Regions from separate parts of the Pacificimonas sp. ICDLI1SI03 genome, predicted to be linked through region 1. Evidence: riboswitches for the same ligand, from Rfam matches in the RefSeq annotation. Region 1 holds a riboswitch; the other holds the start of a gene.
What was found. A riboswitch is a leader RNA that binds a small molecule or an ion and turns the genes downstream of it on or off. The one in region 1 is predicted to bind cobalamin.

Region 1 (16,096 bases):
AGAACGCATCATAGAGGCTGCCCCGCCCACGCAAAGAGCCCGCCTGGTCAGCGATCTGTCGACGCGGCACCTGGTGTTCTCCCTGCGGACGGATCGCCCCCAACTGGTCGACACCGACCACCCACTGGTGGGCGAGGTGCGCGCCGAAATCACAAGGTGGGAACCGGCACTGTCGGGGTACGAAATTGCCCTGGGCGTGCGAACGGGTCCGCAACTGCGGATCACCCGCGTGCTGGAGGGCGCGCTGAAAGTGCCCAGTGGGCCGTGGATCTATTTTCGAACCATGGAGCCGCTGTGGGGCTGGGCGGCGATCCTCAGTACCTTGCTTTCGGTGGGTCTGGTCGCTGCGGTCGTGTTGCTGGTCGCGGCGCTGTTGGTCGGAACGATGGGGGCGCCGCTGCGTCGCCTTGCCCGCAATGCGCGCCTGATCGGCACCAGTGGCCGCGTCCATTTCGAAGAACGCGGCCCCAGGGAGCTGCGGCGCGTCGCCCGCGCGCTCAACGATATGCAGGCGCGGATCGAAGCCCTGATCGCAGAGCGCACCACGGCCCTGGCGGCGGTCGGTCACGATCTTCGCACGCCGCTTGCGCGGCTAAACCTGCGGCTGCGCGATATTACCGACCCCGCCGAACGGGACGCTGCCCGTCGCGACATCGCCGAAATGAATCATATGCTGGAGGGGTTGCTGGATTATCTGAACGGCAATGAGTCGGAGGAGGCCCCTGTCGTCACTGACGTGGTCAGCCTGCTGGAAACGATTGTGGAGGAAGTCCGCGATCTTGGCGGGACGGCACATTATGCGGGTCCGCAAAAGCTGGTCGCGCCGATCTATTACAGCGCCTTGAAGCGCGCCGTCACGAACCTGGTCGACAACGCAGTGAAATATGGCGGCAGCGCGGCCGTTTCAGCGCGTATCGCGCATGACCGGCTGTTCGTCGATGTCGAAGACAAGGGACCCGGCCTGGCGGAGGATGCGCTGGAGCGCGTGCGCCAGCCCTTCGTGCGTGAAGATTCCGCCCGCAGCGGCGAGCATCATGGTTTTGGCCTGGGCCTCAGCATCGCGGAGGGCGCAGTCAAGAAACACGGCGGAGAGCTGTTGCTGCGCAATCGCCCAAATGGGGGGCTGCTTGCCAGTCTGAAGCTGCCGATCTGCAAATGAACGTGTCGCTGCAGCGGCATTGAAACAGTTTGTAACACTCCGGCTGCGGTCGCGGCAACATGGGGCTGTCATCTGTACGGCAACGGGCGCCCCCTGCCCGACCTGCAGATGGAGATACGCACATGGAGATGCTCATCGGCGGCGTCAGCCGGTTCAAAGGTAACATCTTCCCCGAGAAGAGCGAACGCTTTCAGAACCTTGCGCGCCACGGCCAAAGCCCGAAGACGCTGATGATCAGCTGCGCCGATTCGCGTGTGGTACCGGAACTGATCACGCAGTCTGAACCCGGCGAATTGTTCGTGTGCCGCAATGCCGGTAACATCGTACCGCCATGGCAGCAGCGAAATGGCGGCGTCTCTTCAGCAATCGAATATGCCGTCGTCGCCCTGGGCGTGACCGACGTCGTCGTCTGCGGCCATTCCGACTGTGGCGCCATGAAGGCGTTCAGCAATCCCGATGCCCTGGCACAAATGCCGAGCGTCGCCGCGTGGCTGTCTCATGCGGAGGCGGCCAACGTCACCGTAGAGGCCTGCTGCGGCGGGATGAGCGACGAAGAGCGTCTACGCACGCTGATCGAGGAAAATGTCAGTATTCAGCTGACTCACCTGAAGAGCCACCCGTCCGTCGCATCGGCACTCGCGCAGGGCAAGCTGCGCCTGCATGGCTGGGTTTTTGACATCGAGACCGGCAGCATTAGCGCCCTTGACGGTGGCACCGGGCACTTCACGACAGACTGGACGGATCGCACTCCGGTTGCCGATCATGGCCGTCAGGTCGAGCTCGCCGGAGAGGCCGCATGACAACCGAAGGCCCCATGACAGCCGATCCGCATTCCTTTGCCATGCCGAAGCCAATGCGGGACATAGCCGCATCCTTCGTCGTGTTCCTTGTCGCGATGCCGCTTTGCATGGGCATCGCGATCGCCTCGGGGGTCCCGGCAGAACTGGGCCTGATCACGGGTATCATCGGCGGCATCGTCGTCGGTCTTGCTGCGGGTTCGCCGCTGCAGGTCAGCGGCCCCGCCGCTGGCCTTGCCGTCATCGTGTTCGACATCGTGCAGCGCCACGGCCTCGAATCGCTGGTGCCGATTATGGTGCTGGCCGGCATATTGCAGCTGCTCGCGGGCTTTCTGAAGCTGGGAACCTGGTTCCGCGGCGTCTCCCCCGCCGTCGTACATGGCATGCTTGCGGGCATTGGCGTCCTTATCCTCGCGGGCCAGTTGCACGTGCTGATGGACCAGTCGCCTGAGGCATCTGGTCTTGCCAATCTTGCCGCCATACCGGGCGCGTTCTTTGACCTGACGCTCGCGACGCCGGGCGGAACAGAGGCTGCGCTGGCCGTCGGCATCACAACCATTGTGGCGATGCTGGCATGGGACCGGTGGAAGCCGAAGTCCGTCAACCTGCTGCCAGGCCCCCTGATGGGCGTTCTGGCAGGCGTGGCACTTACGGCGTTTCTGGGACTGAACGTCAACCGCATCGTCGTTCCGGACAATATCCTTGCGGGCCTGACCCTTCCCGTGCCGTCCGATTTTGCGATGCTGGCGGATGTGTCGATCGTGATTTCGGCGATCGCAATCGCATTCATCGCAAGTGCGGAAACATTATTGTCAGCTGCTGCGGTCGACCGCATGCAGTCGCGCGTGCAGACCCGTTTCAACAAGGAACTGGGTTCCCAGGGTCTCGGTAATTTGCTGTGCGGCCTTGTCGGTGCACTTCCGATGACAGGCGTTATCGTACGCAGCTCCACCAATGTGCTGGCCGGCGCTGTTTCCCGCTGGTCGGCGGTTCTGCACGGCATCTGGATCCTGGCGTTCGTTGCCATCTTCCCATCCGTGCTTGCCTATGTTCCGACCGCATCACTGGCCGGTATTCTGGTCGTCGTCGGTGCAAAGCTGGTGAAGATCGAGGATGTGAAGAACCTCTTCCGTCGCCATGGCGCCTTGCCCGCCGCCATCTGGGCAGCGACGATGATCACGGTTGTGACCGTCGATCTGCTGACGGGCGTCTTGGTTGGACTGGCGCTCTCCCTTCTGGAGATCATTCCGCACATGCGGGGCGGCCTGGTCACCAACCGGGAGGCGCGCAACGGCCAGGAGGAAATCAGCCTGTCCGGCAAGGCGACCGCTCTCAGGGTAGACCGCCTGACTCAGGCGCTGGATTCCCTGCCTGCGGACCGTCCGGTAAGGCTGGATATGTCGAAGCTCAGCTTCTGCGATCATAGCTGTGCCGAACTGATCGCCGATGTCATCAAGCGGCGGAACATCAATGGTCAGCCAATTCATATCGAGGCGGCCAATAATGACACCGGCGAACGCATAAGCCGGCTCGCCGTCGCCTAACCTAACCCCCCGCCGCAGCACCCCCGTGCTGCGCGTAACTGCGGCGGACCGGCTAGAACAAGAAAGCCGGTTCGCCGTATTTTTTTTCAGGACGAAATCCCTGAAATGTCGACCTGCACGGTCTTTCCCGCTGTGCGAACGGTTCCTTCCACCCGGAATACCTCGCGCAGCCGCTCCTCTGTCAATGTCTGCATCGGGGGACCATCGGCCACGATCCTGCCATCACGCATCCAGATCAGGCGGTCGGCATATAAGGCCGCCAGATTGAGATCATGGACAACGGCCAGCACCGTCCGTCCCGCACCGGACAATCGGGCGAACAACTGCATCACCTCGTGCTGATAACGCGGGTCGAGCGCCGCAATGGGTTCGTCCGCAATCAACAACGGCGTCTGCGCGGCAATCGCACGCGCCATGTGCACGCGTGCCAGCTCGCCCCCCGACAGCGTGTCGACGGCGCGGCGTTCGAAACCAGTCAGACCGCAATCGCTGATTGCCGAGGCGACGGCGCCGCGATCCGCCCCCGTCAACCGGCCCGGCGCGCCACCATGGGCAAAGCGGCCCAGCGCGACAATGTCCTGCACGGGTTGCGGCCATGCCAAGCTGCGATCCTGGGGAAGATAGGCGACGCGGCGGGCGCGCTCGGCCGGAGTCAGCCGTGAAACATCGTTCCCCTGAAGGCGCGCATGCCCGCTGTCAGCGCGCAACAATCCCATCGTAAGTCGCAGCAGCGTGCTTTTCCCGGACCCATTCGGCCCGATCAGCATGGTTAGCCCGCCCGACGGCAGGGAAAAGCTTGCGTCCTCCACCAGCGGCAGATCGCCAGCGCGATAGCACAGCCGGTCAGCCTGCAGCATCGTCATGACCCGCCCCGGCGACGCGCAGCGATCCAGATGAAAATGGGTGCCCCGACCAGCGAAGCGAGAACACCAAGCTTCAGTTCTGCATCGGTCGGCAGCAGACGCACGGCGATATCCGCCAGAACCAGCATGGTGGCCGCCAGAATGGCCGACGGCATCAATAGCTTGGCCGGGTCGTAGCGCACGAAGGGGCGCACCAGATGCGGCGCGACAATGCCGACAAATCCGATCGTGCCGGCCAGCGCGACCGCGCCGCCCGTGGCGAGTCCAGCGCCCAGAATGACGATCAGCCGCTGCCGTCCCAGGTTCAGGCCAAGCCCCTGCGCCGCCTCTTCACCCAGGCTGAGCGCGGCAAGCCCGGAGCGGCTGGCCATCAACATCATTACCCCCACGATCAGAAAGGGCGCCGACATCAACAGGTCGTTCAGACTGCGATTGGCGACGGTACCCAACATCCAATTCACCATATCCGCGAGCGAAAAGGGGTTGGGCGCGAAATTCATCAGCAGCGCCATCAGCGCGGCGGAAAAGCTGGACAAGCCAACGCCAATCAGGATCAGCGTTACCACCGACCGCGTCCGTAGCGCAGCGGCAGCCACGATGAAGGTCGCCGCCAGTGCGCCCGCGATCGCCGCCAGCGGCAGGACGAGCGGACCGGCGGCGGTCAGACCAAAATAGAGCGCCGTCGTCGCGGCGAGCGCGGCACTGGCGGAAACACCAAGCACGCCCGGTTCCGCCAGCGGATTTCGCAACAGTCCCTGCAGCGCGGCCCCGCTCATCCCCAGCGCCGCGCCCACGAGCGACGCGGCGAGGGTACGCGGCAGGCGGATTTGCCAGATGACGATCTGGTCGCCCGCACTACCGAAACCGAGGGCGGCCGCAAGGATGCGCCCGGCATCGATGGGGACAGACCCAAGCATGAGCGCCGCCATCGTCGCTGCCAGCCAGCACAGCGTCAGGATCACCAGCGCGCGCATGTTCACGACCCGCCCCCGCGCCCGCGCCCGGCTGCAGGACCGGCATCGGCCATGGCAGCCGCAGGCGTCTTGGCGAGCGCCTCTACCGCGTCCAGCAAAAACCAGCCGCCGCACGACGTCCACGCGCCGGACATGGAAACCACCGGCCTGTCACGCAGCTGCGCCCGGGCGATCGGATGGCGCGCCGCACTCCAATTATCGACCTTGTTCGCCCCCTCGCCAAAGGAGGCGGCCGCGATGATATCGGGCCGCCGATAGGCAAGCCGCTCCAACGGAAGGGGATTCCAGCCCTTGCGGCGCTGGAAATTGCGGAAACCCGCCGCCTCGATCATCTCGTTGACCAGGGTATCCGGCCCGGTCGTGACACCCGAGGGCGTCAGATAAAGCGCGGTGCGGGCGCGCGCGTCAGGGCCAATGCGGGCGAGCCGTTCGTCCATATGCTGGACGACTTCGCGCCCCGCCTGCGCATTTCCCAACGCTGCCGACAGGCGCGTCACCTCTTCGCGGACATCGGCGAGGGACGCCGGATAGCCCAGTTGCACGACGGATACCCCGGCCTGTTCCAGAAACGCCGCCATGTTCGGCCCGCCGCCAAAGGAGCGGACGACAAGATCAGGTCGCAGGGCCAGAATGTTTTCGGCATGCGGCTGCACGCTCCTGAGGCCGACCGCCTGCTCCCGCATGTAGGAAAAGCTTTCACGCGCATAGGGCGACAGCGCGAGGATATCCTGGCGATCGGCGAATTTCAGGACATATTGGTCGGCGCAATAATCCAGGCTGACGATGCGCCGCGGCCGGTGGTCCGCCTGGGCCTCTGGCACAGGCGTCTCCGCCCCGCACGCCGCCAGCGCAGATAGAATCAGAAGGGTCAGCAAGGCTTTCATCGACGCTACAGCAAAATCCTTGCCGCGGTGCCTGACGGAAACAGATACTGGAGAGGTTGCATGAACGGTTCCGCATGAACCGGCGCGCGGGCCTGGGTCGCGCGCTGGCAAGTGACAGCAGGGCCCGCCGCGCGAGAATGGATCGGCAATTCTGCCGGACCCACACCCCGACGGCGCCAAGTGGCGGCCAATATCTGTCGCTACGCTGGAAACGGCTGTTTCCGACCCCGACGGGCTGACCCGGCCCCGGATGAACGACGCGACGGCAGGTTTCCTGACTTGCCGATCGATACCCCTGGGCCGTCTTCCCGGCGCAATGCTGCGTCCAGTGACGTCTTGGCCCGGAATTCCCGGCATACAGTTGCGGGCACAGCGCCGGCGTCACACCGGCTTCCCTCTTAGCCTGCCCCCCTATTGGCGGACAGGCACCGTCCCGACGGTCCTTGCCGCCTCCATGCGCGACGGTCAACAGGGGGCAGCGGGCGCCGCTTGGCCGCGCGCGTTTCAGCGACCCAGCGCCAGACCCATCTTCCGTGCCCTTTCTTTTCTTGCGGCACCGGCATAGATCATTGCGCATTCAGAGGGAGCTTCACATGACCGAATTTCGCGCAATCCGCAGCCACCGTCTCCGTATCCGCATCACGACCGCAGTGGCGGCTCTGGTCTGTTCCACAGCGCTTTTGCTGCCGGGCATGGCGGGTGCTCAGACAAGTGCAAATGACGCGAACGCCACCTATGACATCGTGATCCAGGGCGGCCGTGTCATCGATCCGGCCAGCGGGCGCGACGAGGTTGCGAATGTCGGCATTAATGACGGCACGGTCGCGGCAATTGCCACGACACCGTTGAACGGCAGGCAGGTTCTGGATGCCACCGGCCAAGTCGTGGCGCCGGGCTTCATCGACTATCACGCGCATGGACAGGATCCGAAGAGCCAGAGTTTCCAGCTGCTGGACGGTGTCACGACGGCCATGGAAATGGAATCCGGCGTCATGCCGGTGGCCGACTATTATGCCAACAAAACAGGCAAGGCACTGATCAATTTCGGCGCGACCGCTTCGTTCCTGTGCGCGCGCATAGAGGTTCTGACCGAAGAGAATTGCGTCATGAACGGCGCGCTCAGCAGCAGCGCAACGACCCTCGCCCCCGCCGCGCTTACCACCCCGGCGAATGAAGAGCAGGAGGATGCGATCCTCGCTGCGGTGAAGCGTGAAATCGACGCCGGCGCATTGGGGATCGGCATCGGTCTGGAATATGCGCCGGGCATCGGTCGCCGCGAAATCTATCGCGCGTTCAAGACCGCGGCGGAAGCAGACGTGCCCGTCTTTGTCCATGTACGTATGCGCGAGGAAAGCCGTGCGCCCGGCATGCCCATCGCCGTCGCCAATGAGCTGATCGCGGACGCTGCGGCAACAGGCGCCGCGCTGCAGCTGGTCCACGTCACGTCGACCGCGCTCGGCGATGCACCAACGGTTATCGAAATCATGAAGGGTGCGGCCGCGAACGGCGTCGACGTCACGACGGAGGCCTACCCCTATGAGGCGGGATCGACGGCACTCGGTTCCGAATTCTTTTCCGAAGGCTGGCAGGAGCGTTCCAACGTCACCTATGGCGACGTGCAGTGGACCGCCACGGGCGAGCGTCTGACCGAAGAAACCTTCAACAAATACCGCAAGGAAAACCCGGAGGGGACGGTGGTCATTTTCATGATCCCGCAGGAGGCGATCGACGCGGCCATGGCCGATCCCTTCGTTTCCATTGCCTCCGACGGCATGGTCATGAACGATCCAAAGGTGCATCCGCGCGGCGCCGGCAGCTTCAGCCGCGTGCTCGGCCATTTCGTGCGCGAACGCGGCGTGCTGGACCTGAACACCGCCCTCAGCAAAATGACGATCATGCCGGCTCGTCGCCTGGAAAAGGTCGCCCCCGCCATGGCGCGCAAGGGGCGCATCGATGTAGGCGCGGACGCCGACATCGTCATCTTCGACCCCGCGACCGTCACCGACAATGCCACCTTCGAGGATCCGCAGCAGCCCTCAAGCGGCTATCGCTATGTCCTCGTCGACGGCAAGGTGATGGTACAAAACGGCGAAATCACGCCCAATCTGTTCCCGGGCGAAGGCATTAAGCGCGGCGCTCAATAAGGACATTGGCAGGGACGAGGGCACCGCGCATGTCGCTCGGTGCCCGTCCTATTGTGCGTCGCCGCCTTCGCGAAAGAACGGCCCCTCCGGCACGGGAGCGTTGGGGTCTGAGAACAGCATGGTGATGGAAATTCGTCGGTTACGCTCGTCCAGCGGGTCATCGCTGGCGCGCAGTTCGCGGTCGGCGGTGCCCTCTATGCGCGCGATGCGGGCCGGGTCGACGCCGCCGCCCAGCAATTCCTGTCGCGTCGCGTCGGCGCGGGCCGCTGACAGCAGCCAGTTGTTCATTCGCTTGGGGCTGGCATAGCCGCGCCCATCGGTGTGGCCACGGACCGCAATGTCATTGTCGATTTCGGCAAGGGCCGTGGCGATACCGGCCAGGATTGGCCTCGCCATGTTGACTGCCCCCGTCTCGCCCACCGCGAACATGGCGGAACCGGGCGCATCGGTAACCTCCAGCCGCAATCCCTCCGGCGTCAGGGTCAGGTGCATCTGCTCCGACATGCTGGCGAGCTGGGGATCGGATTCGATAATCGACAGCAGTTTCAGCCGGAAACTTTCAAAGGATTGCAGGTCGCGCGCCAGGGTGCGGGTCGCGGCGGTATCGTCGGTGAACGTTTCTATCTGATCGATTGGCTGCCGGAGCGAGGCCAGGGCAGTGGTTGCGGATTTGGCGATACCGTCCTTCTCGTTCATCGATCGCCCGGCGAGCAGGCCGTTGGCACCGCCGCCCGCCGATTGCGTCGCGAGAGTGGGCCGGAAATAATCCGCAATGCCTTTGCGCTGGTCCTCCGACGTGGCGCCCAGAATCCACATGATCAGGAAGAATGCCATCATTGCCGTCACGAAGTCGGCATAGGCCACTTTCCACGCGCCGCCATGGTGTCCGCCGCCACCCTCTATGACGCGCTTCACGATGATGGGGGCGGGGCGCGGACGGTCTTCGACGAGTTCCAACATGGTCATGCCGCCTCGCGCAGGCCGTCGAACACGGCGGCAAAGCTGGGCTGATTATGCGGGCTGATGCTCGTGCGCGCGGCCTCCACGACCAGCGCCTGCGGGCTGTTCCGCAACGACGCGATGATGATCTGTTTCGCGACGTGATAGATTTCGGCGTCCTCTCTCAGCACCTGTTTCAGGCGTGACGCGCAGGGAGAGGCGATGCCATAGGCCAGAAACACGCCCAGAAAGGTGCCGACCAGAGCGCCGCCGATCATTGCGCCGAGCACGGCAGGCGGCTGATCGATGGACCCCATGGTCTTGATAACGCCCAGCACGGCGGCGACGATGCCGAGGGCGGGCAGGCCATCTGCGAGGCTCTCCAGCATGTGAACGGTTTCGTCCTCATGGTGCAAATGCGTCTTCAGCGCATTGTCCATGACCTCCTCGACCTGAAAGGCGTCGAGGCCGCCTGGCGCAATGACCTGCAGGCGCAGCGCGTCGGTCACGAAGTGGATGAAGAAGGTATCCGCCATCAGGCGCGGATAGTCGCGGAAGATTTCGCTCTCCTGCGGGTTTTCCACATGGCTTTCGAGCGCGACTGGCCCCTCGTTCTTGAGGAGTTTCGTCAGGCGGCTGACGACGAAGATCGCGTTCAGATAATCCTCGTCCTTCCACCTTGGGCCGCTGAGGATCTTCTTGAAGCTGCCGCCCAGATGTTTCACCGCCCGGACGGAATTGCCGATGACGAGCGCGCCGACGGCGGCGCCGCCGATGATCATCATTTCATAGGGAAGCGAATGAAGCAGCGGACCCATATGGCCGCCCGCAAGAATATATCCCCCGAATACCATGGCAAACAGGATGAGCAGCCCGACGCCGAAGACCATTTAGACCGCTCCTGGAAAACTTGCTTGACCAAACACGTAACGACGGAGCGGTGCGGAACTTAAGGTATGGGGGTCGGACCGGTTACAGGCGGTCGAAAAGGCTGAGGCTCGCCACCTTGCCGAAACTGGCCTGGATCGCCTTCAGGATCGTCGCATATCTTTCCAGGTCGACAATGGCAGCGGTGACATCCGTATCTTCCAGGGTGGACCGGGTGGCCTCCAGGTCGACGGACATGTCTTCCAGGCGCCGTTCTTCGCTCTCCAGCACCGACAGGCGGCTGCCCTGGGCCGCCTGTACGTCGAAAATGCCGTCGGCGCTGCTTTTCAGCTGAACGAGCATATCCTCCATTCCTGCGTGGCGCGCCGCGCGCTGTTCCGGTGTTTCCCCGTCCGGATCACCCGCTCGCATCAGCCCGGAAAATTGATCGAAGAGGTCGAAGACCGAAGTATCCCCACCCTCGCCATCCGGTCGGACCAGAAAGCTATCGGCGGCATCGCCGGCGGCGACAAGATTGCCGGCGCCGACGGGTACGCGGATCGCCTTCCCGCTGCCTTCGTAACGGACGCTTCCGTCCGGCTGGGCCGCAAAGGCAGGCGTACCGCTCGCCCCGCCGGAAAAGACATAGGTGCCGTCCGCGGAACGCGCATTCGACAATTGCAGAAACTGCGCCTTCAGCTGGTCGACTTCCACGGCGATCGTACGCCTGTCGTCTCCGCTCAGCGTATCGCTGGACGCGGAAATGGCGAGCTCGTTCATGCGCTGCATGATGTCGCTCATGCCCTCCAGCGCAAGGCCGCTGGCCTGCAGCCGTTCCGTCACGCTTGCCGAATTGCGCAGCGCCTGATCATTGTCGCTGATAGCCCGCTTGATCGTATCGGCGCGTTGCGCCGCAGCCGGATCGGCTGACGCCGACGTGAAACGGCGCCCGGTCGCAATCTGCTCCTGCAGGCCGGCAATCTTCGCCTGCTTGTCGAGCATGGTTTCAGTCTGGTGCCGATACCAGGAGGAGGTTGCGATGCGCATCAAGAATCTCCGTCAGCGAATTGCCAGCAGCGAATCGAACATCTCGCTGGCGGCGGCGATAATGCGGGTCGAGGCCTGATATCCCTGTTGATAGCGGACCAGGTTGGCGGCCTCCTCGTCGAGGTTCACGCCCTGGGCATTGGCAAGCCCCATCGCGGATTGCTCTGCGACGATGGCGGAAACTTCCGCCCGGCTTTGCGCCTCGGAATAAGAGGAGGATATGCGTGTCCGCAATTGCGCGAAGCGTTCCTCGAACGCTTCCTGCTGCGTATCGCCGCGTGCCAGCATCGCCTGCAAATTGGAATTATCCTCATAACCAGCCGGCGTTGCGGACACGGTAAGCGTGTCGCCGACTGCGGGCTGTCCCGAAACGGTCAGACGATATCCTGCGCCCTCCAGCGCCATACCGGGAACGAACGCTTCCGTCCCAATCACGACGTCATTCGCATCGATGATCTGAACCTCATCAGCAGCCGTCCACGTAAAGCGGTGCGGCGCCGTTCCGGAAAGCGCGGCGGCATCGTCAACGGACAGTGTCGCGCCACCGGCAAATCCGCTGGACGACGTCACCTGAAAGGCGGCGGCCATCGCGAGATCGGCCGGATCGTCCATTTCCAGCCGCATATGCGCGGCACCCGTTTCCGGCGTCAGGACGAAGCGGTCGCCGTTGCGCGCATTGCCGTACAGTTCGACCTGCATCCCATCCAGCGTCAACATTCCGAGGCCGCTGGTCTGCGCAGTGCCGTCGGTGCGGCTGAGCGTCCATTGTGGCGTCGTGGAATCATAGACCAGTTGATAGCCGTCCGCAGCAAGGGCGCTGCCGTCGGTTTTCACATTTACCGACACATCCCCGCGATTGACCTCTTGGGCGACGACGCCAACGCCGTCGGTTGCGAACAGCGGCTTGCCGCGTTCACCGGCAAGGTCGACACCCTCGGCATGGATGTCGTTCATCACCTGCGCAAACCGGTTCGCCTGTTTATCGAGGTCCTGGCCCGCCTGGCTCAGCTTCTCCCACGCCTGCCGCTGCCCGGCCAGTTCACCGGAGGCAGGAAAGTCGATCTCGCGCGGGGCGAAATTGGCGTCGAGGATAAGGGTCGGCGCGCCGTGGGGGTCCTTGCCGATGCCCAGTTCCGACGTGTGGGAGGGTGTCAGGAGATGTTGGCCAAGGCCATTATCCAGCCGTACGGAGAATTGGCCGAAACTGTTCTCCTCCACATGGATCGGCACGAATTCGGCGAGTTCGGACAGGAACTGGTCGCGCTGGTCGAGCAGACCCGCCTCGGTCGCCGATCCCGCCTTTGCCCGCAACAGGCCGTCATTAATGTCCGCCAGTGCGCGCAGCACGGTATTGGCTTCATCCGCGCTCGACGTCATTGCGCCGGTAATGTCGGACTCAAGCGCGCCGAGAGCCGTTCCCGTCTGGCCGAACGATTCGGCAAGTGATCCCGAAACCTCCAGCAGGACGGTGCGCGCGGACAATGAATTCGGGCTGGCGGCAAGATCTGTCGCCGCGCTGTAAAACCGGTCATAGGCCGCCGCGAGCCCGGTTTCCTGCGTCCCGAGCGCGGATTCCAGCTCGCCCAGCCAGCGGCTTGCCGCCGTATCGCGCGCCTGCAATGCCGCGCCGGTACGCACCTCCGCCGCCAGGAACGTATCGTACTGGCGCAGGATTCCATCCACCGTCGCGCCGGATCCGGACGTGCGGTCGGCATAGTGCAGGCCGCTGGCGCCGGATGTGGGAAGCGCGCTGATCTGGGCGCTGCGCCGCGTATAGCCGGGGGTATCCGCATTGGCGACATTACCGCCCGTCACATCCAGCGAAGCGCGAAACGCACGCAGACCAGAGGCGCCGATGTGAAAGAGGTCGTTCATCTCGCCGCGTCCCTATAGGATTGGAGGGAACGGCCAACGGGAGCCGTCGCTGGGGCGCCGTCCCCGCGCGTCCGGTCGACCGAACGGACGAGGGCGTCGCCCAGGCCGAGGGCCCCGCGCCCGCCCATGATATCCGCAACGGCGCCGTCGAACTGATCGCGAAACGTTCCGCTGGCATTGGAATCGAGTACGCCGTCACCCAGGCTGGCGGAGCGCATGGCCGAAATCATCTGACGCGCGAAGATCGCCTCGAAATCCGCCGCCGCGTCCTTCAGCTTCGCGGTGCGCGACAATTGCGCCGCATCCGGGGCCGGGGCACTGCTTACCGCCGTCTGGCGAGCGGAAAGAATCGCATCGGACATCAGATCACCACCAGCTGCGCGGTCATCGCGCCCGCCTGTTTCAACGCCTCCAGGATCGCCACCAGGTCGCCGGGCGCGGCGCCCACGGCATTGATGGCATTGACCAGGTCGGCCAGCGACACGCCGGGTTCGAACAGGAATACGCGACCGTCGCCCTGTTCATAGCTGACCGCCGAATCCTCCACGACGACCGTCTCGCCGTCGGAAAAGGGCCCAGGCTGGCTGGCATAGGGACGTTCGTCGACGCGGACCGTCAGGCTGCCGTGCGATACTGCCGCCGCACTCAGCTTGACGTCCTTACCAATGACGACGGTGCCCGTCCGCGAATTCACGACGACCCGCGCCGGCGCTTCCGCCTTCGCCACGTCGAGATTTTCGATGATGCTGATCAGGGCCACGCGTGTTTCAACGACCGGCGGCGCGGAAACCTTAATGGAGACGGCATCAAGCGCGCTGGCCGTCCCCTCTCCGACCGCCGCATTGATCGCGTTCACGACGTTCATGGTCGTGCTGAAATCGGCCTCTCTCAGGTTGAACACCAGGGCGGGGCTGTCATGAATGGGGCTGTCCACCATGCGCTCCACCGTCGCGCCGCCGGGAATACGCCCGGAGGAGGGGACATTTACCTGAATGCGGGAGCCATCCCTGCCCTCTGCGCCAAAGCCGCCGACCACAAGGCTGCCCTGCGCCATGCCATAAATCTGGCCATCGGCACCGTATAACGGCGCGAGGATCAGGCTGCCGCCGCGAAGGGACTTCGCCTTGCCAAGCGCGGACACGGTGATGTCGATCGTCTGGCCCGGCTTCGCAAAGGCAGGCAGGTCCGCCGTGATCATGACGGCGGCGGTGTTTTTCAGCGACGGGTTTACCCCCGGCGGCAGGGTCAGGCCAAAGCGGGAGACCGCCGCCCGTACGCTTTCTATTGTGTAGGGCAGATTATCGTCGCCCGTTCCCGCAAGGCCGACCACGAAGCCATAGCCCGTCAACTGGTTGCTGCGGACACCGGCAAAGGCGCCCAGATCCTTCAACCGCTCCGCCTGTACCGGCGCAACGAGGGCAATGAGCGCCAAAAGGGCGATGAGCGGCTTGATCATGTCAGCTTTCCTAGAAGGGAGACACGGCGACAAAGAACCGTTGCAGCCAGCCCTGGCGCGACGGCGCCGCGACCTGGCCGGTGCCGGCATAGGAAATGCGGGCGTCGGCAACGCGGGTGGACAACACATTATTGTCGAGCGTGATGTCGACGGGCCGTACAAGACCGGAAAAGCGGATGAATTCATCGCCGCGGTTCAGCCGCACACGCTTTTCGCCGCGCACCGCCAGAACACCGTTTGGCAGCACGTCGGCCACGGTGACGGTTATGTCGCCCGACAGTTGATTCTGCTGGTCGGCGGCACCGTCACCGGTAAAGTCGATGTCGCTGCCCCCCTCGAAAAAATCATTGGGGACACCAGACGGCAGCACGCCGGGCAGCGTAACGCCGGTCGTGCTGCTGCGCCCGCCGCTGGCGGATTGCGATTTCGAGGCGCGGGTGCGCTCGACCAGGCGGATGGTGAGGATATCGCCGATCTGGCTCGCACGCTGGCCTGTGGCGAGTGCTTGATAGCTGCTTGCCTGGAAAATGGCGCCGGTGGCTGCCGCAGGGGCAGAGTTCTGCGCCGGATAGCTTGCCGCGAATTCGGGCGAAGGCCCGCGATCTTCCAGCGCCGCCGTGCAGCCCGAAAGCGCCGCCAGCGTCAGAAGCGCCGTGCTAGATATTCTGAGCGACATAGCGAAGCATCCCGTCGACCGTGCTGATGACCTTCGAATTTACCTCATAGGCGCGCTGCGTCTCGATCATGGAGACAAGCTCCTCGACGACGTTGACGTTGGAGGATTCGAGCGATGATTGCTGAATGCGGCCGCGCCCGTCGATGCCGGGTGCGCCGATAATGGCCGCCCCGCTGGCGCCGCTTTCGGTGTAGAGATTGTCACCGATCGGCTGCAGACCGCCTTCATTGGCGAAATTGGCGGTGTCGATATTACCGACCTCCACGGGTTCGGTTTGCCCGGCAATGGTCACGGAGACGATACCGTCGGTACCGATACTAACCGCCTGCGCACCCTCCGGAATGGCGATTGCCGGTTCCAGCGGCAGACCCTGCGTCGTCACCAGCTCACCCTGTTCGGACAGGCGAAAGGCGCCATCGCGCGTATAGCCGGTGGTTCCGTCCTGCAGCCGAACCATGAAATATCCTGGTCCGTCGAGCGCCAGGTCGAGCGGATTGCCGGTCTGCATCAGCTCGCCCTGCCCCAAGAGCCGCTCGCTGCCGGCGATCTTCACGCCGGTGCCGACGGCCAGGCCAGCGGCGCGCTCCGTCTCCGCGCTTGTCGGCGCACCGACCTGGGCGAAATTCTGGTACATCAGCGTTTCGAAATCCGCCCGGTCACGCTTGAAGCCTGTCGTGTTGACGTTGGCGAGGTTGTTCGAGATCACCCGCATGCGCATATCCTGCGCGTCGAGCCCCGAACGGGCGATGTGCAAAGCCGAGGTCATTCTGTCCTCCCTTGATTAATCTTGGCGAAGCAGCGACGCGCTCGACTGATCGAGATCGCGCGCTGTTGTGAGAATGCCGACCTGAAGCTCGAACTGCCGTGCCTG
Region 2 (16,096 bases), on a different contig from region 1:
GCAAGTGTGACAGGCCATGCGAACCTCGCAATGTCGGACTTTGCTATCATTTCATCCGTCATCGAAATTCTCCTTAGAAACGCGCGCGCGCGCCAATGGCGAACGAGCGTCCGGGCGTCGCGAAACTGAAGACATCCTCGTAATCGGCGGCCGTCAAATTCTCGACTCGGCCGAACAGCTCGACATTATCCATCACCCTCACGTCGGCGTTGACGTTCAGCAGAAAGTAGTCGTCCAGTTGCACGCGAACCGGCACGAACGAGGGATCGATGAAAGCGCTGTCGATCGTCTCTCCATTGTAGCGCGCAACGAGCGTGACCCCTCCGGCATCCTTGGGAGCGCGCCAGTCGACAGCCAGGCTGGCGGTATGGGAGGGCCGCCGCACTTCGCGCGCGCCATCCTCGTGGGAACGCAGATAGGTGTAGGCTCCATTGACGCGCCAAGCTTCCGCGAAGCGCGCCTCGCCGAACACTTCGACGCCGTTTCTCTTGGATACGGTATCGCGATTGCCAGGGCTGGCGACGAAGTTCGGGGGCGGAAAAGAAGTGAAGATCTCTTCGTCCAGTTCGCTCTCGAAATAGGTGACCCCGATTGAAGCGCGCTCACCGAACAGCGACTGGTCGATCCCGATCTCCCATCCGCTCGACTTCTCGGGCCTGAGGTCGGGATTGCCGATGAAACGGCCGTCCACGAACCCATATAGTTCGTAGAACGAGGGGTTCTTCACCCCCGATCCGACGGCCCCGCGCACTCGCGTAGCCGCAGCGATCCGATAGCTCGCCTGAAGCCTGTACGTGGTTGTATCGGCGAACTGGTCGTTCCAGTCCCTGCGGATGGATGCGGACGCGCTCGCTCGGTCTCCGAGATCGATCGCATACTGGCCGACGAGACCGACATTGTCGATCTGTCGGCGACCGGTGAATGCGAAGCCGGTCGGATCGGTGTTACGGAAGCGTTCGCGTTCGACATCGAGAGCCGCCGTGACCCGGTGGGTCAGACCGCCAGCCTCGATACGCAACGTCGTATCGTAGGACCCTTTCAACCTCTGGCCCTCGCTGCCATAGCTGCGTCCAGTCGAAGCGAAACCGTCGCGCCGGGTATCCGCGATCTGGGCCGAAAACGCTTGGGTCCAGCGATCGTCGAGCAAGTCTAGCTCGCCCCTGATGAGCACATAGATAGCCTCGTTCTCGAAGCGGTTGCCGGGGCTATCGACCTGGAATCCGAAGGTCGGACTTCCCGGATCGGAATCGCTGTCGTTGAATTCGGCATTGGTGCGCGCGTAGCGTAATACACCAGTGAGGCGTGCATTGGTTGATGGCGCGAACGTCGTCTTCAGCGACACCGCACCACTGTCGTTCGCAAGATCGCGCGTGCCGTTCCGGGCGCCTGGCGTGCCATCGGTGGTATTGAGTGTGGCGGACAGCGCGTAGTCGAGATCGCCACTATATCCAGCGATCCGGGCAGCACCGTTCACCATGCCGAACGAACCGGCTTCGATCCGCGCGACCGCCCCGGGCGCATCGCGGCCGTCGAGAGTGATGTACTGGATGACGCCGCCGATCGCGTCCGACCCGTAGATCGCGCTCTGCTGTCCGCGCAGCACCTCGATCCGCGAAGCCTCGTCGGCGATAAGCGTTCCGAAATCGAACTCGCCGGCATAGGGATCCGACACCTCGATCCCGTCAACGAGGACGAGCGTATGGTTGGCTTCAGCACCGCGCAACCGAAGCTGTGTCTGACCGGGAACCCGTCCGACCGCGACCCCTGGGACGTCGCGGAGCACGTCGGACACCTCGCGGACTTGCCTCCGGTCGAGGATTTGCTCGTCGAGGACGGTGACCGATCCGCCGATCCGGTCGAGCGGCATGGGATCGGTGGCGCGGTTCCCGGTGACGACGATCGAGGTGTTGGATGTCTCTGGATCGGCAGCGGGATCGATGGTCTGAGCGAGCGATGGAGCCGGCAGAAGCACGGAAGACAGAAGCGACAGGTGAATGTATTTCATGAGAACGAATTTCCGGGGCGCCGGGCGACTTGGCCGGAGCGTCCGCACGAGTGCGGTCGACGAGACTGCTAGGGACGGACGCGTGCATCCCCCGGCAGTCCTGCCGATGCGGCTCCAACCGCTACTCGTCGCCCGGACGAAATTCGTTTCGCGCCTGGCCAATCCCATGAGCCCGGCAAGAGCGACACGCGCCGGTCGGTCTCCTGGCTCACGGGTTGTCGCACGAAACATACCTTCCCAGACGACAATTGCCGCCCAGTGGTTGTGGAGCCAACCCCACCCATGTTACGCGCTCGCCGCTTACAGTTGCAGGGACAGCCGCAGAATTGGCCTATCGAGACCTCACTGCGTTCCCGTTACCGGCACGCTTTATCGACATTTGATTCTGCCGACGCTCGTCTCATAGACTTTGGTCGAATGAGCGGCAAGCGCGCAGTTCCAGAGCAACGCAGCAAGACGATGGTCGCCGTTTTAGGGGGTAGGTGAACTTAATCCATCGTATCTGTTTAGGTCACCAACTGAAATGCCCAGATGTTGATCCGTCGACCTTTGGATTGGCACCAGCTTTCGCTTTCGTCTGAGATCGATTCTCAACCCTTTCTTAAATATCGCGAATGGTGTCGGAAGCCGTACGGCAGCATTTTAGTTTCTAATGCGCAAGCCGGACAGATCGCATACGGTCCAACTTCGTCGCCGGTTCAATGTCCTCTATATTGAATGCGCGGCCTAAAAGCCGACCGTCGCACACCCACCCTAAACCACGACATTAAAGCGTCAACATTATTGACCCAGAAGCTGACACATAGGCCGTCCACGAGCGTGGCTGCAACCAATCGTCGAGTATCCCGTGTGCGCTCGTAATCCGAATATCTGGCGCTTGGTGTGCGATGATCGCGTCGTTGCGCTGCCTTGGCGTTGCATCATTTAGCGACGCTCTTAGACACTGCCGCTACAGAAACTTTGCAGCTTGGTTGCTAATCAGAAGCACACTCGCAACGCTATCACTGCAGGTCGCTGGCAGCGCCGGATACAGTCGCGATGCACTCCGCTTGCAGGCGTAATCGGCGTGGGGTATTTGTCCGTAAGCGTCTGATTTGAAGAAAGAAAATGAGGGCGAGATAAAAGCGCCGCCGTCGGTCGGGGCGCAGGTGGTTGGTTTCGTTCAGTAATATGCGACGGCACCCATATTGCCCCTGCGGCGCTCATTTCAAAAAGTTCTTTGCTATCAAACAGATTGGCGACGGCGCTTGGCGTTCTGCGCTGTTTTCGTTCGGTAACCCGCTTTCGCCCGGACGTCCTTCGCCGTCCCGATGAGCATCGGTGCATTTGACTGGAGTGCTTGCCCCCACGCCTCTGCGCTGCGGCGAAAGAACGACAGCTGCGGCGTAGGAACGTCATGTGGCGCAGGGTGCCCTAATCGATCGATACTCAGTGCTGATGGCGGGCCGGCCTGTTCCCTCCATGCTTCCCAAGGTCGGTCCGTCATCACCCGAAAGATGAAAGGATCGACGGCTATGCCATCTGCGAGCACGACAGAGCATCCTTGCGAGCAATGCGGGCCCCAGGCCATCGAACCGATCGCCATGCGCGTACCCGAAGCCTGTCGCTATCTCGGGATCGGACGCAGCACACTCTATGTGCTCATTTCCAGAGACGAGATCGAGATCATCAAGATGGGGAGCGCAACCCTCGTGCTCACAGCCAGCCTGCGCTCGCTGGTTGAGCGGCTACGTCGTCCTGCCGATCAGGTACCGGGGACCGCTATATGATTACGGCGCATCCTGACTTGCTGAAAGCTGTGGTGCTTGCCGCAATCGTGAGCATGCCAGATCATTCCAAACGTCAGCTGGTCTCGAAGATCAAAGCGCGGCGTGCAAACGCAGAAGAAGCGCTGGCCGCCAGATTGGTGATTGCGCTTTCGCAGCGATCCTAGGCTCTCTGGCTATGGCAGCTACGCGCCCCAACTTCGGTCATTGGGGTGCTATTGTGTGGACACCGGAAGCAGACCATCCGCACTCCACGATCCGCCGAGCGCGAGGTTGAGCCCGACCCATTGGTCGATCCGCTGGCGGCGCACGCTCACCAGGTTGCGTTCCGTCTGGAAAAGGCGCTGCTGGAAATTGAGCACATCGATCAGGTCGATCTCGCCTTCGCGGTACTGCAACTGGGCAAGCTGGTAGGCGGTCCCCGCCTCGTCGGCAGCGGCCGCGAGTATCTGTTCGCGTTCCTCCAGCACGGTGACGGCGTCGAGATTGTCCTCGACCTCGCGCAGGGCGGCAAGAGCGGTTGAGGCATAAAGCGCGACCGCCGCGCGGCGGTTGGCATCGGCTTCGTCCTCGCGTGCGCCGCGCAGGCCCGCATCGAACACCGGCTGCAGGACGTCGCCGATGATCGACCAGAGAATGTTATCGGTATCGAGCAGGTCGCCGAGATCGGTGGAAGCGACGCCTCCGACAGCGGTCAGCACAAGTTGCGGCAGTTGCGCGGCCCGCGCCTGATCGAGGTTGGCAAACGCTGCGGCAACCCTGCGCTCGGCTGCAATCACGTCCGGACGCCGTTCGAGCAGTTGGGCGGGCAGCCCTGCGGGCGGCGCGGGCGGTGCTTCGGGAAGGCTCCGCCCGACGGTTACGAGATTGGCCGGATAGCGCCCGACTAGCACCTCCAGCGCGCGGCGGGCGTTGCGCGCCGCGATCTGCGTCTGGGCGAGGCTGTCCAGCGCGGATTGATAATCCGCCCCGGTCGTCGCGGTGTTCTGGCGCGAGGCAAAGCCTTCGCGGTATCGCACTTGCACGATCCGGTCGATTTCAGCGAGGGCTTCGACCGTGCGCTGTGCCACACTGACCTGTTCAGCGGCCTCGATGCTGGCAAAATAGGCCGAGGCGACCCCGGCTGCGAGCGAATATTGCGCAAACCGCAAATCCGCCTCGACCGCCTGCGCGCTGGCATAGGCGGCGTTGCGGCCCGCGCGCACCCGGCCCCACAGGTCAACCTCCCACTGTGCCTGCCCCGCGACAGTGTAGACCGCCTGATTGAGCGCGAACGGATTGGGCGATTCGGTCCGGTCGGCGTTCACATTGGCGTTGATCTGCGGGAACAGCGCCGCACGCGCTTGCCGCACCAGCGCGCGCGAAGCGTCGAGATTGGCGGCGGCGGCGCGGATATCGGGGTTGTTGGCCTGCGCCTCGAGCACAAGTTCGCTCAGCACCGGATCGCCGACCGCCTCGATCCAGCCGATGCGCACCTCCCCCGGCACCGTGCCTTCGACCACCCATTGCGGCGGCAGGGCGGGCAGGCTCTGCGCGGTGGCGGCGGCGATGTCTTCGGGGGTGCTCAGGCTGGCGCAGCCCGCCAGTGCGAGCGCGAGCGCCGCCGGGGCTGTGCCAAGCAGAAGCCTGCGCGCGATCATGCCGCCGCCTCCCCGCCGGTTTCCCTTGTGCCGGATTTGTCCGCGCGCTCGTCGGTGGAAATGCCGAACACGGCGGCATAGACCACCGGCACCACCAGCAGCGTCAGCGCGGTCGCGAAGGTCAGGCCGAACACCAGCACCACCGCCATCGATTTGAAAAAGGCATCGGTGAACAGCGGCAGCACGCCAAGCACCGTTGTGCCTGACCCCAACAGGACCGGGCGCACACGACTGGCGGCGCTATCGAGCAGCGCGTCCATGCGCGGCTTGCCCTCGCCGATTTCAAGGTCGATCTGGTCCACCAACACGATCGCGTTCTTGATCAGCAGCCCGGCCAGCGACAGCACGCCGAGGATCGCCATGAATTCGAACGGCACGCCCATCACGATCAGACCGAACACAACGCCCACCAGCGCGAGAGGCACCACCGACCAGATCACCAGCGGCTGGCGCACCGCATTGAACAGGAAGATCGTCACCAGCACCATCGCGCCAAAGCCCAGCGGGATCGTGCTGGCGAGGTTCTCGTTGGCCTCTGCCGAATTGCCCGATTCCCCATCCCATTCAAGCGAGTAGCCCGGCGGCAGCGCAATGGCCTCGACCAGCGGCTGGACCCGCGCCTGCAAATTGCCGGCCAGCTCGCCGGGAGCAGGATCGGCCTGCGCCTTGATCGACCAGACATTATCGGTGCGCCGCAGGCGACTGTCGCGGAATATCGTCTGGATGCCGTCGGTGACCTGTTCGACCGGAACCGCTGCGCCGGTCGGACCGAGCACCTGGATCAGCGGCAGGCCCTCGACGCTCTCGCGCTCATCCGCAGGCGCGCGCGACATGATCGGGATCAGATCGTCATTCTCGCGATAGACGCCGACCTGCTGACCCGAGTAATTGCGCGCCAGCGCCGCGCCCAGATCGGACCGGCTGACGCCTGCGCGCCGCCCCTTGACCTCGGAATAGACCGGTTCGATCGCGGGCACGCGCTGGCGCCAATTGTCCTTGATCGCGATTGCCTTGCCATCCGCGTGATACACCTCCTGCGCCTGCCGGGCGAGGTCGCGCAGCACTTCGGGATCGGGCCCGCTGAAGGTCGCCTCGATCTTCGAACCGCCGCCCGGCCCGAGGATAAACCGCCAAACCTTGCCTTGCGCCTGCGTGAAATTGGCATCGATATATTGCTGCACCTGCGGCACCAGCGTATCGAGCCGGTTGTAATCATCGAGCTTCACCAGCAATTGCCCGTAGGCTGCGTTGGTGCTCTCGAACTGATAGACCAGCATGTAGCGCAAGGTGCCCCGGCCCACGAGCGTGTGGACGTGCTCCACCCCTTCGAGCGTGCTGATATATTCGCTCAGCTTGCGCATGTCGGCATCGGTCTGGGCGATGTCGGTGCCTTCGGGCAGCCAGTAATCGACCACCAGTTGCGGCGTGGTCGAGGCGGGGAAGAAACCGGGCGTGACATAGCCAAAGCCGAACACCGAGGCGACGAACAGCCCCACTGCCGCCGCGATGGTGGTCACCCGGCGCGCGATCAGCACTTCGATAATATCCTTGAAGCGTTGCATCAGGCCGTCGGTCTTGTCCTGCGGAGCCTCTTCAGCGGCCACGCCCCCTTCAGCCTCGGACGCCTGCGCCGCCTCCTTGAACAGCAGCGAACACAGGAACGGCGTGATCGTGATCGCGAAGACCCAGCTGTAAAGCAGCGAGATCAGGATCACCCAGAACAGGTCTCCTGTAAACTCGGCGGTGTCGCCGGGCGCAAGGCCGATGGGCGCGAAAGCGAGGATGCCGACCAGTGTCCCGCCCAGCAGCGGCCAGATCGAGCGTTTGACGATGGTGCTCGATATCTCGATGATCTTCTGACCGCGCTGCACCCCGGTCAGCACGCCATCGACAACCACGATCGCATTGTCGACCAGCATCCCCAGCGCGATGATCAGCGCGCCCAGCGAGATGCGGTGCATCGGGATATCGCTCATATACATTGTGCCCAGCGTTGCCGCGATGGTCAGCAGCAGCCCGATCCCGATAACGAGCCCCGAGCGCAGCCCCATGAACACCACCAGCGCACCGATCACGATCGCCAGCGCGAGGAACACGTTGACCACAAAGTCGGAAACTGATTTGTCGACCACCTTGCCCTGGTTGTAGAATTCGTGGATCTCAATTCCCGCCGGGCGCTGGCCTTCGACCTCGGCAAGGCGCTGCGAAAGCCGCTCGGCCACGGCGACGACATTGCTGCCCGAAACCGCCGCCACGCCCATGATCAGGCCCGGCTCGCCATCCCAATAGGCGAGGAAGTCGGGCGGATCGCGCAGGCCCCGGGTGACTGTGGCGATATCGCTCAACTGCACCACGCTGCCATTGCTGGATGCAACCAGCAGGTTGGAGATCGCCGCAACCGAATCGATATCGCCGCTCGGCGTGATGATCAGGCGCTTTCCATCGACCTCGACAGTGCCGCCGGGCACGACGGTGTTCTGGGTCGAAAGTTGCTGGAAGATTGCGTTGACCGTGGCGCCCAGCGCGGCGGCGTTCTGGCGCGAGATCTCGACATAAATGACCTCCTGGCGTTCGGCCGCGATGTTGATCTTGCCCACACCGTCGACCGCCAGCAGATCCTGCCGCAGCGCCTTGGCATAGGTGCGCAGTTCGGGCATCGAATAGCCCTCGCCGGTGAGCACGTAATAGATCCCGAAAACATCGCCGAATTCGTCGAACACCATGCTCGGGCCGGCGCCAGGCGGCAGGTCGCCGGCGGCATCGCGGACCTTGTTGCGCAGCTTGTTCCAGATGTCCTGCAGCGCGCCCTTGTCCGGGCTGGCCGAAAACTTGATATCGACTGAAAGCTCTGAAAAGCCCGCCGAGGAAACCGAGCGCACTTCGTCGACCTCTGCCATGTCCTGAAGCGCTTCTTCGAGCGGGGCCGACACCTCGCGCGCGACCTGTTCGGGCGAGCCGCCGGGATATTGCGTGAAGATCTGCGCGGTGCGGATCGTGAATTCAGGATCCTCGAAGCGCGGCATGTTCTGATAGGCAGTCCACCCCGCCAGCAGCGAGAGCGCGATCACGATCCACATGATCAACCGGTTGCGAATGCTGAAGGCTGCGATATCCATATCTGCAACGCCGACCCGCGGCTATTCGCCCCAGGGGCGAACCTTGTCGCCCTCGCGGAAGTAATTGCCGCCGGCGGCCACGATGGTCTCTCCAGCCTTCAGCCCCGTGATCGCGCGCAAGGTTTCGCCGACGCCGTCCTCGATCGTGATCTCGCGCCGCTCAAGCACCTTGTCGAGCCCCTTGGCCACCCACACAAAACGCTTGCCGCCCTCGGACATGATCGCCGCCAGCGGCACTTCGACGCCATTGGGGCCCTCGCTTTCCCCGATCGGTTCGCCCTCGTAGAACAGGGTCGCCGTCATCCCGGTGAGCACCAGCAATTCGGAAGGCGGGGTAAAGCTGAAATGCGCCTCGAAGGTCTGGGTGGAGCTGTCCGCCTGCCCGCGCGCCTCGCGGAAAACCGCCGGGAACTGGCGACCGGGGGCCGCATCCAGCTCGACGAAGATATTGAAAAAGCGCCGCTGGTTGGAAACCAGCACGAAACTGGCGGGCACATTGACCACCGCCTCGACCGCGCGGCTTTGCAGGACCAGCACCGGCTGCTGCGGGCCGACATTCTGGAACTGCTCGACATAAGTCACCCCGACCCCGCCGCTGAACGGTGCCCGCAGAACGGTATCGGAGAGGTTTTTCTGCGCGGTGTCGAGTGCAGCCTTGGCGACCTGGCGCTGGGCCAGGCGGCTTTCGACCACGCTTTTGGAGATCGCGTCCTGTTCGATCAGGCGCTGCGCGCGTTCATATTCGCTGCTGGCGTTAAGGTACTGCGCCTCGGCTTGGTTGACGGCCGCAGCGTAGCTCGTCGGCTCGATCCGCGCAATCACATCGCCGCGGCTGAACCGCGCACCGTCGATCGCGTTCCACTCGATGATCTGCCCGCCGACCTGAAATGCCAGATCGGTGGTGCGGACAGAGCGGACGACCGCCGGAAAACTGCCCGAAGTCTGCGAATTGGCGGATTGGACGGTCACCAGCTTGGCCGGGCGCGGCGGTGCGTCCACCGGCTCCACCTCGGTCGATCCGCAGGCGGCGAGGACGAGCAGCGCGCCCGCGAGCGCCAGCAGGGCAGCATGCCGCCGCCAGGGTTCCCGAACGAAGATAGACGCCAAAGTGAATCTCCAAACGCTTCGAGCAGATTGCGGCTGCACGGCCAAAATTTCAGGGCCTATGGATAAGTAGTGGTCAAAATGGGGGATGAACTGACCAACTTCGATCTGATCGATAGTTCGCCAGGTGATGGCGAAAAAATTAATTCCGGAAAGCCCGCTGCGCAAGCGCAGAGACAAATACTGCTCTTGTATTGCCTGCTCCCAATGGCGGCCACACTCTGAGGACGGCAGGCCTGCCAGAAGGTGCAATACACTGACCCGTTATTGGCGCGCAACCCCTTTTTTCCTGTGTCACAACTTCCAGACTGACCCCGTCCAAGTATCGCAAGAGGCCCGCATTTTTCGCCGCAGGTCCGGATCCAGCGCCAGTTTCTGGTTGTATTCCTTCCTGATCTCGCGAAGCCGACGGAAGCCCGTCCATCCCCCCCGTCCCCAGAAAGCTGCTATCGGGGATCGATTCGTCCAGCTCGGCCCGGACAGTGGGCAAGGGCGTGGACAAGAGGGTCGACTAGGCGCCTTGCCTGGGCGTCATCGTGAAGTGCCCCACGATGCTTCTGAAGGCCGAGGCGACAGGGCCGCGCGGCACGCCCAACAGGGGCGCGGCCGTCAGTCCCGAATGGGTTGTCAGCACCTTGATGCTCGGGGCAGGCGACATCCACGCCAAGCGCTAGCGCAACCCGTCGCGGAATTGCTCCGCGGCGATCTTTGATAATCCGTAGACCTCCCACGGATCTTACTTCTGTTCGGCGCTGAGATTATCCCACATCGATCGCCTTCTCTGCAAGATGCTGGCGGAGGAGCTGGCCACCACGACGACGACGGAAGGCGCGCGTCGTCAGGGCCGGCAGCGCAACTCTCGGAAATGGTGATGAGCCCGGTGACAAAGAACGCGAACTGTAGAAAGTGACCCTACAGACAGTGGAAGGAGAGCGTCGGGAGGTTGTGCCGGTCGCGCTCGCTGATCTGGGCGACGGGGACAACAACCATGTGCTGTGTCTGGACACAAAAGATAAGCCGATCTCGGCGGCGTTTCCTGCAGGGATTCTGACCGATCCGAACGATGACCTTAATCCCGACACCTCAATCTTGGTTCGAGACTAGCAAGACCGTGCAAGTTGATCGCTGTCCGCCCCGAGAGGACCAATCGCAATTAGCACCAATCGCTTCCAAATCGGACAGTCCGGTTTCAGCCGCTGGTAATCCAAGAGCAGACTGTCGCCTTACGGCCTAGTTCGCGCCGCTCCGCAGCTTGCTGACTCGAGGCTGCTTTCAGGTCCGACAAAAGCCGCTTCGATGGCGGAGATTGGGGTCATTTGCAGACTGTCCGCTGGCGACGTTGTTGGTCAACTAGCGGACATTCGCGTTTTTCAGTGAGCCGAGACCTTCGAAAATACGTTCATCACTACGACACCAGCTACTATCAAACCCATGCCCAGCATGGCGGGAGCATCAAGTTTCTGTCCTTGGAAAACCCAGGCCACGGCTGCGATCAGAACTATGCCGACGCCCGACCAGATTGCATAGGCAACACCCGTCGGGATCGTTTTCAGTGTCAGCGACAGGAAGTAGAAGGCAATCACATAGGCGGCACCGGTGATTAGACCCGGCACCAGCTTCGTGAAACCTTCCGACTGCTTCATGAAGGTGGTGCCGATCACTTCAGCGATTATGGCCAAACTCAAATAAACGTAATTCATACTCGCGCTCCACATTTGGTCCGGGAGCGCGAAACCTCATCGCGTCACACCGAACCCAGTTCGATTGATGCCGAGGCAGAGAAGAACCAGCTGTAGCGGGCGCAGGAGCCACCACCCTGCTGCTCTATTTTCGACACCGACAATATAAGGCGATCCGTTGAAGAGGTCACGTCTACTTTTCGGCTTTTTTGTGGGATTCGATGACCGTAATTAGTGTCGTTTGCCGAATGGCTGCTTTTCGCCTTTGTCGGACTGGAAGCAGACGGTCTGGAAACGGCCCAAATTCCGCCGCTTCAAATTACAAGCGAATTGGGTAATCAGATTGGACACCTTCACTGATCGCACTCCAAGCTGGACACACGCCAAACCAATCCTTGCACCTTGGAATCGGGAGGTTCAGTGTGTCGCAATGCAAACGCCAGAGTGCGCCACGAAACTCCGATTTGTGCTTCCCCCGCGCTTCCCCGGAGCAACCGACAGAGCGGGGAAGCAGAATTCGCCAACTTGCGATCCGCTTAAGCGGTTCAATTTTCTAAAGAAAAATGGAGCGGGCGAGGCGATTCGAACGCCCGACCCCAACCTTGGCAAGGTTGTGCTCTACCCCTGAGCTACGCCCGCTCAACAAGTCGTAGGAGGAAGGGGCAGAGCCTCTTCCGGGGAGCGGCGCTGATAACCGGGGATGCGCCGGATCGCAAGCCCTTTGCGATTCACGACTGCACGCCCATATAGTCCCCGCTGTCACATACCAGATTCAGGAGACGTTCCCTTGGCCACGCTGATGACCCCCGAAGGCGACCGCGCACAGATCGAGGCGTTCGAGCGCGACGTGATCCAGCCGTCGATGACAGGACTGGTGATTCTGGATTTCCACGCCGAATGGTGCGGTCCCTGCAAGCAGGTGGGCCCGATCCTCGACAAGGTGGCCGCCGATTATGCCGCAAAGGGCGTGACGCTGGTGAAGATCGACGTCGATCAGCAGCCTGCGATCGCGGCGCAGTTCCGGGTTCAATCCGTCCCCACTATTTATGCGATTCACAAGGGGCAGCCGCTTGCCGACCTGTCGCAGGTGCGGTCGGAAACGCAGTTGACGAAGTTCCTGGACGAAATTCTGCCGAAGCTGGGCGCCGAAGGAGAGCCGGACGCCAATGACCAACTGGCCGAGATGAAGGCCCGCGCTAAGGAACTGGCGACGGCCGGACAGCACCGCGAATCGCTGGAAATCCTGTCGCAGCTGATCGGGCAGGCACCCGAGGATGAGGAAATCCTGGGCGGCGCGGCCGTGTCGCTGATTGCGCTGGGCGATGAGGAGCAGGCCAAGGCGCTGCTGGCGCGTGTGCCGGAAACATCGACCACCGCAGAGGTCGTTCAGGCACGCGCCGCGCTGGTGCTGGGCGAGAATGCGGTCGACGAATCGGAGCTGAAGGCGCTGGCGGACGTGGTTGAGGAGCGTCCGGACGATCATGACGCCCGTATCGATTATGCAGAGGCGCTGGCCGGTTCCGGACGCGGCGAAGAGGCCGCCGAGCAGTATCTGGAGTCTATCCGCCGTGACCGCACCCATGGCGAAGGTGCGGCAAAAACGAAGCTGCTAGAACTGTTCGAGGCCTCGGGCGTTGGTAGTCCGTGGGTCATGGCAGCCAGAAGAAAGCTGTCGGCCATTCTGTTTTCATAAGAGAGGGACACCGGTTGACGAGCAGTATTTCCGCAGACGGCCTGCCCCGGCGCATTCCGATCTTTCCCCTGGATGGTGCGCTGATGCTGCCGCGTGGAACCCTGCCCCTAAATATTTTCGAGCCGCGCTATCTGGATATGGTCCGCGACGCCATGGCAGGCGAGCGACTGATCGGCATGGTGCAACGGCGCGACGGCGAGCAATTATACGGCATCGGGGGCCTGGGCCGAATCAACCAGTTTACCGAAACCGATGACGGCCGCTTTATGATCGTGCTGGCGGGCCTGACGCGGTTCCGCACGGTGCAGGAATTGAGCGCCACCACCGCCTATCGGCAGATAGAGGCAGATTATTCCGACTTCCTGGATGATTTCCGGCAGCCGACCGTCCTGGATGCGACCAGCCGGCAAAGCCTGGAGGAAGTACTGCGCGCCTATCTGGATGCAGAGGATTTGTCCGCCGATTGGGAATCGATCCACCAGGCCGACGATGAAAGCCTGGTCAACACACTGTCCGCTGTGTGCCCCTTCGACACGGCGGAAAAACAGGCCCTGTTGGAGGCGGAAGACCTGCCCCGCCGGGCCGCCACGCTGGAGGCGCTGATGCGCTTTGCCGGCGATTCGCTGGCCCCCGGCAGCCGAGGGGTGCACTGATGTCCGGCTGGGGTGAAAAGGTGGAAGTCGACCCGCGCGTGCTGGAGGTTCTGGTCTGTCCGCTGACCAAGCAGCCGTTGAGCTACGACCGGGAAGCGCAAGAGCTGATCAGCAAATCGGCGGGTCTCGCCTACCCGATCCGCGACGGCATCCCGATCATGTTGATCGAGGAAGCACGCGAGATCGAGGACTGAGGCATGGCCTTCGCACAGAACCCGGAGTCTCTCCGCGCCTATCTGCGCGCAGGCACCCGCGCCGATCACGACAATACGGAAGCGGTCTTTGCCCCCTTCGATGTGACGACCGCGAACGGACTGGCGGGCTTTCTGACTGCGCATCTGTTGGCCATCGAGGCGGTGGAGGCGGCGCTAGGTGGCATGGACTGGCCGAAGGACTTGCCGTCGTTACCGCCCGCGAGCGAAATGATACTGGCCGACCTGGCCGCCTTGGGCCACGCTCGCCCAGCCATACGGCTTGATCCCGTTGCCGCGAGCGATCCTGTCGGGCCAGTTTATGTTCTGGCGGGTTCGCGCATGGGCAATCGACTGATTCGCAAACATGTCGCCCGAAACGGTACGCCGGAAACGAATGAATCCTTAACCTACATTAAGGCGCAATCGCTTGATCTTCATGGCCAAAAAGTCTTGAACGCGCTGGATCAGCTTCGCGTGGCGGACAGGCCAGCCTGTCTTGCCGGGGCCCGCGCGACGTTCGTGACCTTCGCGGCCGCCGCTCAGGCAGCCGCCCATATTGTTTAGGGTTTTGTACCAATGGATATGCCGAGCCGCGGCGCACCCGTCGACCTGACGAACTGCGAGCGGGAGGAAATACAGTTTCTGGGGCATGTCCAGCCTTTCGGAACACTGATCGCCTTCACCACAGACTGGATCGTTACCCGCGCCAGCGCCAATGTCGCGGAGGTCTACGGTGTTGCTGCAGAGGAGCTGATCGGCACGCCGCTGGACCAGCTGCTCGGCAAGCCCCTGAACGAGGCGTTGCGCCGACGCATGCGCATGCTGATCGATCCGGATGCGGTGGAACGCCTGTTCGGCCTTCCCATCGTCGAGGGCGGGGAACTGTTCGACTTCGCGCTGCATGTCGCGGGCGGCGACTTCATCCTGGAGGCTGAACGCCACGGTGGCGGCGCGCCGGGCGAATATGCCGCCAGCGTCCGCGCGATGGTGGATCGGCTGTCGCGCGCGACGACGGTACAGGAGCTGACCGACCGAGCAGCACGGCAGATGAAGCTGTTGACCGGATTCGACCGTGTCATGGTCTATCGCCTGTCGGACGATGGCGAAGGCCACGGCACCGTCATTGCAGAGGCGGGAGAAGCGCATATGGAGCGTTTCTTCGGGCTTGCTTTCCCCTCCACCGACATTCCGAAGCAGGCGCGCCGCATGTACCTGCGCAGCACCCTGCGGATCATCAGCGATGTCGATGCGACGCCAGTGCCGATCCTGCCGCAGCAGGGGCCGGACGGCAAAGCCCTCGACCTGACAATGTCGGCGACGCGTGCGGTCAGCCCGATCCATCTGGAATATCTGCGCAACATGGGCGTTGGCGCATCCATGTCCGTCTCGATCATTCGGGAAGGGAAATTGTGGGGCCTCTTCGCCTGTCACCATGAGTCGCCCCGCGTCCTGAACTATGACGTGAGAAGCGCGGCGGAGCTGTTCGGGCAGCTGTTCGCCTTCGTTCTGGGGGAAAGGGAAGCTGCGTCTCAGCGCGACCATGACAGCGTGGCCCGCGACCTGCACGACCGGCTGATGGCGCAGCTGGCAGGCGGCGAAACGCTGCAGGATAATTTCGACACCATCGCAGAGGCCCTGTGCGACGTCAGCGAATGCGACGGCATGGCGGCGTGGATCGATGGCGAGTACCAGACGCGCGGCACCGTCCCCTCGCGCGAGGAATTCGAGCCGCTGGCCCGCTTTCTGAATACCGCCGCCGCCAGCAAGATCTATACGACCGACCGGCTGCAGGAGGTCTATCCGGCCGCCGCCTCGATTGAAGCGGACGTTGCCGGGCTGCTGGCCATACCGGTTTCGCGCAAGCCGCGCGACCATATCGTCTGTTTCCGCAAGGAATATGCCCACACTGTCACCTGGAGCGGCAACCCCGACAAGCCGGTGGAAGCGGGTGAAGGCGGTGGCCAGCTGCGGCCGCGCAATTCCTTCACCGAATGGAAACAGGAAGTGCGCGGGCGTTCCCGTCCGTGGACGCCGCAGCAGATCCGCGCCTCCGAATGGCTGCGGATTACCCTGCTGGAGGTTGTCCTGAAGATGACCGACCGCGCGGCGGGAGAGGCGAAGCAGGCGTCTGAGCGGCAGGAATTGCTGATCGCTGAGTTGAACCACCGGGTTCGCAACATACTGACGCTGATTCGCGGCCTGATATCCCAGTCACGTTCAGAGGGCGACAATGTCGAGGGTTTCAC

Region 2: it holds a riboswitch for cobalamin, as region 1 does, so the genes downstream of both, ACSMXM_RS14310 (TonB-dependent receptor plug domain-containing protein) here and ACSMXM_RS11380 (ABC transporter substrate-binding protein) in region 1, are expected to answer to the same signal.

Annotation. Positions count from the first base shown of each region.
Region 1 is NZ_JBSQAU010000001.1:2,318,648-2,334,743, reverse strand. It holds gene ACSMXM_RS11405 (ATP-binding protein) at 1-1,159, shown strand, start outside; gene ACSMXM_RS11400 (carbonic anhydrase) at 1,282-1,959, shown strand; gene ACSMXM_RS11395 (SulP family inorganic anion transporter) at 1,956-3,500, shown strand; gene ACSMXM_RS11390 (ABC transporter ATP-binding protein) at 3,587-4,363, opposite strand; gene ACSMXM_RS11385 (FecCD family ABC transporter permease) at 4,360-5,337, opposite strand; gene ACSMXM_RS11380 (ABC transporter substrate-binding protein) at 5,340-6,221, opposite strand; cobalamin riboswitch at 6,469-6,669, opposite strand; gene ACSMXM_RS11375 (amidohydrolase family protein) at 6,815-8,365, shown strand; gene ACSMXM_RS11370 (flagellar motor protein MotB) at 8,414-9,325, opposite strand; gene motA (flagellar motor stator protein MotA) at 9,328-10,194, opposite strand; gene flgL (flagellar hook-associated protein FlgL) at 10,277-11,218, opposite strand; gene ACSMXM_RS11355 (flagellar hook-associated protein FlgK) at 11,231-13,093, opposite strand; gene ACSMXM_RS11350 (rod-binding protein) at 13,090-13,455, opposite strand; gene ACSMXM_RS11345 (flagellar basal body P-ring protein FlgI) at 13,455-14,549, opposite strand; gene ACSMXM_RS11340 (flagellar basal body L-ring protein FlgH) at 14,560-15,225, opposite strand; gene flgG (flagellar basal-body rod protein FlgG) at 15,206-15,991, opposite strand; gene ACSMXM_RS11330 (flagellar basal body rod protein FlgF) at 16,007-16,096, opposite strand, start outside.
Region 2 is NZ_JBSQAU010000002.1:474,511-490,606, reverse strand. It holds gene ACSMXM_RS14315 (hypothetical protein) at 1-62, opposite strand, end outside; gene ACSMXM_RS14310 (TonB-dependent receptor plug domain-containing protein) at 74-2,005, opposite strand; cobalamin riboswitch at 2,182-2,413, opposite strand; gene ACSMXM_RS14305 (helix-turn-helix domain-containing protein) at 3,520-3,774, shown strand; gene ACSMXM_RS14300 (hypothetical protein) at 3,771-3,938, shown strand; gene ACSMXM_RS14295 (efflux transporter outer membrane subunit) at 3,987-5,411, opposite strand; gene ACSMXM_RS14290 (efflux RND transporter permease subunit) at 5,408-8,527, opposite strand; gene ACSMXM_RS14285 (efflux RND transporter periplasmic adaptor subunit) at 8,549-9,883, opposite strand; gene ACSMXM_RS14280 (hypothetical protein) at 10,577-10,735, shown strand; gene ACSMXM_RS14275 (SMR family transporter) at 11,002-11,331, opposite strand; gene ACSMXM_RS14270 (hypothetical protein) at 11,376-11,501, opposite strand; tRNA gene ACSMXM_RS14265 (tRNA-Gly) at 11,875-11,949, opposite strand; gene ACSMXM_RS14260 (tetratricopeptide repeat protein) at 12,098-13,003, shown strand; gene ACSMXM_RS14255 (LON peptidase substrate-binding domain-containing protein) at 13,018-13,656, shown strand; gene ACSMXM_RS14250 (Trm112 family protein) at 13,656-13,850, shown strand; gene ACSMXM_RS14245 (biliverdin-producing heme oxygenase) at 13,854-14,414, shown strand; gene ACSMXM_RS14240 (HWE histidine kinase domain-containing protein) at 14,427-16,096, shown strand, end outside.